DNA from 2 places in the Mesorhizobium sp. W067 genome. Region 2 is predicted to be linked to the other one. Evidence: riboswitches for the same ligand, from Rfam matches in the RefSeq annotation. Region 2 holds a riboswitch; the other holds the start of a gene.
What was found. A riboswitch is a leader RNA that binds a small molecule or an ion and turns the genes downstream of it on or off. The one in region 2 is predicted to bind thiamine pyrophosphate.

Region 1 (2,196 bases), 3.6 Mb from region 2:
GGTCAGAGCGTTGCACTCTTTACCGGGCGTCGCGTTCCTTCGCGCCCCCCTCTGTCCTGCCGGACATCTCCCCCACGAGGGGGGAGATTGGCGGTTTTAGCGCTCCGCTCATTCCTGCAGCTTCGGAGATTGGCGAAAGTCAACGTAAAGGCCAATCTCCCCCCTCGTGGGGGAGATGTCCGGCAGGACAGAGGGGGGCGCCGTAGAGCACTCATCTTTTGACTATACAGCCAAATCTACTTGCTCATCACCGCCAGCCATTCATCCACCCAGGCCTTGCGATTTGCCGCGACCTCTTCCGGGCTGAACAGCAAGGTCTTCGCCGGCTTGACCAGCCTATCAAAAGCCGGATTGAGCGGCTTGTCGGTTTTCCCGGCCGGGAACATCCAGTTGGTCTCCGGAATGACATCCTGGAATTTCGGCCCGGTCATGAAGGCCAGGAACTTCGCCGCCAGCGGATTCTTCGCGCCCGTGGTGGTGATGCCGGCGACCTCGATCTGCAGATACTCGCCTTCCTCGAACGAGGCCGCCTGGTAGCGCCCGGTGTTCTCGGCCACCATGTGGTAGGCCGGCGACGTCGTATAGGAAAGCACCATCGGCGCCTCGCCCTTGGTGAACAGGCCGTAGGCCTCGCTCCAGCCCGGCGTCACCGTCAGCACTTTGCCCTTGAGTTTCGCCCAGGCTTCCGGCGCCTTGTCGCCATAGACCGACTTGACCCACAGCAGCAGGCCGAGGCCCGGCGTCGACGTCCTCGGATCCTGGATGACGATCTTGTCGGCGGCATCGCCCTCGACCAGTTCCTTCAGGCTCTTCGGCGGGCTCTTCAGCTTTTCGGTGTCGTAGACGACGGCGAAATAACCATAATCATAGGGCACGAAAGTGTCGTCGCTCCAGCCGCCCGGCACGTTGTTTTCAGCCACCGCGCCATGTCGGACAAACAGGCCGGAAGCCTTGGCTTCCGCAGTGAGGTTGGTGTCGAGACCAAGCACGATATCGGCCTTGGTCGAGGCACCTTCGAGCTTGACGCGGTTGAGCAGCGCGACGCCGTCGGCCACCGAGACGAAGTCGACGCTGCAGCCGCACTCGGCCTCGAATTCCTTCTTCACCTGGGGGCCCGGACCCCAGTCGGCAGTGAAACTCTCATAGGTATAGATCGTGAGTTTTTCCTGCGCGGACGCAGGGCTTGCCAGTAGCGAAACAGCAAGCCCCAGCGCTGGGACAAAACGGGACAAAAACATGCGCATCGGCGCCTCCTTCATTCGTGTTGAAAGGAATTGAGGCGTCGGGCTGTCCGAAGCGTCTAATCCCTCCGCCGGTACAAACCGGATCAGGTTCAGCGGGTTGGCGAGACTGCCTCTCAGCCGGTCCGCGAAGATCGCGTCCGGCACCCCGTTAGAGCGTTTCGACACATAGGCCCGGCCAAGGTGCCACGCAAGTGGAAGTTTGCCCGAGCGTGATCCCGGAAAGTGGAATCCGTTTCCGGAAAAAGATCATGCTCCAACAAAGAGTGACGGTGCCGCTCGGCCTTCCGTTTCGTCGGCGGGGCTGGTAAGGGCCAGCGGATATGAGCACATTCACCATCCTGCTTGGCGGCGATCTCGTCCGCACGCCGCGGCTCGACCGCCAGGTCGCGGGCACGCGCGTCATCGCCGCCGACGCCGGCATCGATCATGCCCGCCTGCTCGGCGTGATGCCGGAGCTGTGGGTCGGCGATTTCGATTCCGTGCCGGCGGACCTGCCTGCCGATCTCGCCGCCGTGCCGCGGGAGGTGTTTCCTCCCGAAAAGGACAAGACCGATGGCGAACTGGCGATCGCGGCGGCATTGGAACGCGGCGCCACCAGCCTGGTGCTGGCCGGCGCTTTCGGCGGCAAGCGCGCCGACCACGCCTTCCTCCATCTGGCGCTCAGCCTGCGGCTGGCCGAGGCCGGCACAAAATTGCTGTTGACCAGCGGAGCGCAGGAAGGCGCCCCTCTGCTGCCTGGCAAGGCCGGCTTCGACTATGCCGACGGAACGCTGTTTTCGGTGCTCGGCTTTTCCGATCTTTCGGGCCTCACCGTGTCCGGCGCGAAGTGGCCGCTCGACCATGTCGAGGTCGTGTTCGGCTCGTCGCTGACCATCTCGAACGAGGTCAAGTCCAACACGACCGGGGGCGGCCTCGAAATCGCGCTCGGCCATGGCCGCGCGCTGCTGCTCGC
Region 2 (2,196 bases):
AGAAATAGGGCAGCGCCGAAGGCAGGCGCGCCAGCCAGAAGATGCGCCAGCGCCCTGCCCCCATGGTGGCGAGCATCTGCGAAATCGCCTTGCTGGTCGCGGCAAAACCCTCGACCAGCGCCACCATCATCGGGAAGAAGGTAACGAGCGCCACAAGCAAGATTTTTGGCATCAGCCCGAAGCCGAACCACAGTACGATGAGCGGCGCAATCGCGACCAGCGGCAAGGTCTGGCTGACAATCAGCAGCGGAAACAGCGCGCGGCGCAGCGGGGCCAAGAAATCGACCAGCGCCGAAAGCACGAAGGCAGCGACCAACGAGCAGGCGAAGCCGGCTGATGTGGCGCGGATGGTGGGCAGCGTGTTGTCGGCAAGGGCAGCGCGATGCTCCCAGGCCTGCTGCAGCACGCGCGACGGCGCCGGCAGCATGGTGGGCGCAGCGCCACCATAGCGGGCGTAGAGCTCCCACGCCGCGAGGAGCAGGGCGGAGGCGCAGGCGGCGGGGATGGTCTTGGCGATGGCTGCGGCTAATCTCCCCCCTCGAGGGGGAGATGTCGCCGAAGGCGACAGAGGGGGTCGTCTCGCATAGAGCGCCCACGCCTTGCCGATGCGAAAAGGACGTCGGCGCTCCACGCGCTGGGACCCCCTCTGGCCTGCCGGCCATCTCCTGCTCGAGGGGGGAGATTCGTGGGCATCGCGGTCTTCGCCAATCGCCAATGGCTCCCCTCCTCTCTGTGCTGAGGGGTCAGAGGCATCTCCTCCACGCAATGGGTCAGATAAACCAGCCACGGCAATATCCTCAAGGAACGACGCTTGAGCCGCGGCTCAGACGGCGCTCGGGCTGTTCGCCGAGATCGTGATGTCGAGGGTGACGTGGCCGGCGCCGGGGCCGAAGCGGCAGAAGGCCTCGTTGAGCGTGGCAAACACCGCACCGGCATCGCCACGCAATTTGGTGCAGAAGTTCTTTGAGCGCTCAAAGACGCCGGACTGTTTCAGGAAATCGATGCAGCCGTAGATCTCGTCCATATGGTCGCCCGTGCCCATAACGTAGAGCGAGAACTGCGCCGCCACCGGCTGGCCGGTCGACGGCGTGGCCTGGACAGCGCGGATCGCGGCGATCTTGCGCTCGTCCAGCGGAATGGCGGGGCCGCCGGTCTCGTCGGAGCGGCAGATCGGATCGTCGGGCTCGCCCGGACAGCCGCGCGAGACCGCCGCCGAAAGCACGCAGTGCTTGCCGCTTTTGGCCGCCGCGACGAACAGGTCGCGCATGGCGGGAAACAGCACCTCGGGCGGCCCGACCATAAGGCTCGAGATGTCATCGGTTTCGATCCGCAGCCGGTCGCGCCAGGGATCGAGCGCGCCGAACGCGCCGAGGATGACGCCGACGAAATCGTCGGTCATGGGATAAAGGGAAATCTGTGCGCCTGAAAACATCGCCCGCCTCGCTCCGCTGGTATTATCCAGATCAGCTTTAGGGTCCGAAGGCTTGCCGCCCTCATCTCAGCCCCGACGATACGGAGCACCCCTGTGGATGGGCGGGTTAAAGCACCGTTCGCGGCATTGGGGAAGCCGTTTGTTGAGGCACTGCGGGAAAGTGTTTTGGGCCAGACGTGCCGGGCGCCCGGGCGTTAACAGACGACTCGTCAGTTCGTTGCGTTATAACGTTTCCACGAACTTCTTATAACTGCGTTGAAATTCAAGTTGATAAACGTAATTATAAGAAAACGGCAGAGACTCCGCGCAGCCCTTACGGTTTCTGGATTTCCTTATCCGCGACCCCATCCGGACTGTGCTCCTGCATCGCTCGGGCTTGCCTGTGCTGGTCCCCTCGCCCCAGCGCTACGCCATCCACAAGCTGATCGTCGCCTCGCGACGCGGGCCGAGCGCTGGCGCCAAGCGGGAGAAGGATCTCCATCAAGCGCGCCTGCTGACCCAAGCGCTCGAAGCCACGCGTCGCCAGGACGACCTTGCCTTCGCCTTCATGGAAGCGTGGGACAAGGGCGAAAACTGGCGCGAGACGATCCGGGGCGGCTTGAACCTGTTCGACGCCGCCACGAGGGAAAACAGTCACACCATCCTGGGGAAATCCCTCCGCGAAATTGGTGCGACTCCTGAAGGATTCACGATGCGGGATTAGCTGAAGCGACCGCTGCTATATTCATTTCCATCGTCCCAACCGTACGAAATTGGCTTGACGC

Region 1: another riboswitch for thiamine pyrophosphate. It lies ahead of thiB (thiamine ABC transporter substrate binding subunit); the one in region 2 lies ahead of ACYG97_RS03715 (YkoF family thiamine/hydroxymethylpyrimidine-binding protein).

What each region holds. Positions count from the first base shown of each region.
Region 1 covers NZ_JBTTII010000001.1:4,318,861-4,321,056, forward strand. The annotation lists gene thiP (thiamine/thiamine pyrophosphate ABC transporter permease) at 1-16, opposite strand, end outside; gene thiB (thiamine ABC transporter substrate binding subunit) at 237-1,238, opposite strand; TPP riboswitch at 1,288-1,402, opposite strand; gene ACYG97_RS21065 (thiamine diphosphokinase) at 1,565-2,196, shown strand, end outside.
Region 2 covers NZ_JBTTII010000001.1:758,774-760,969, reverse strand. The annotation lists gene ACYG97_RS03720 (ABC transporter permease) at 1-568, opposite strand, end outside; gene ACYG97_RS03715 (YkoF family thiamine/hydroxymethylpyrimidine-binding protein) at 824-1,432, opposite strand; TPP riboswitch at 1,423-1,535, opposite strand; partial or broken gene ACYG97_RS03710 (GSU2403 family nucleotidyltransferase fold protein) at 1,746-2,135, shown strand.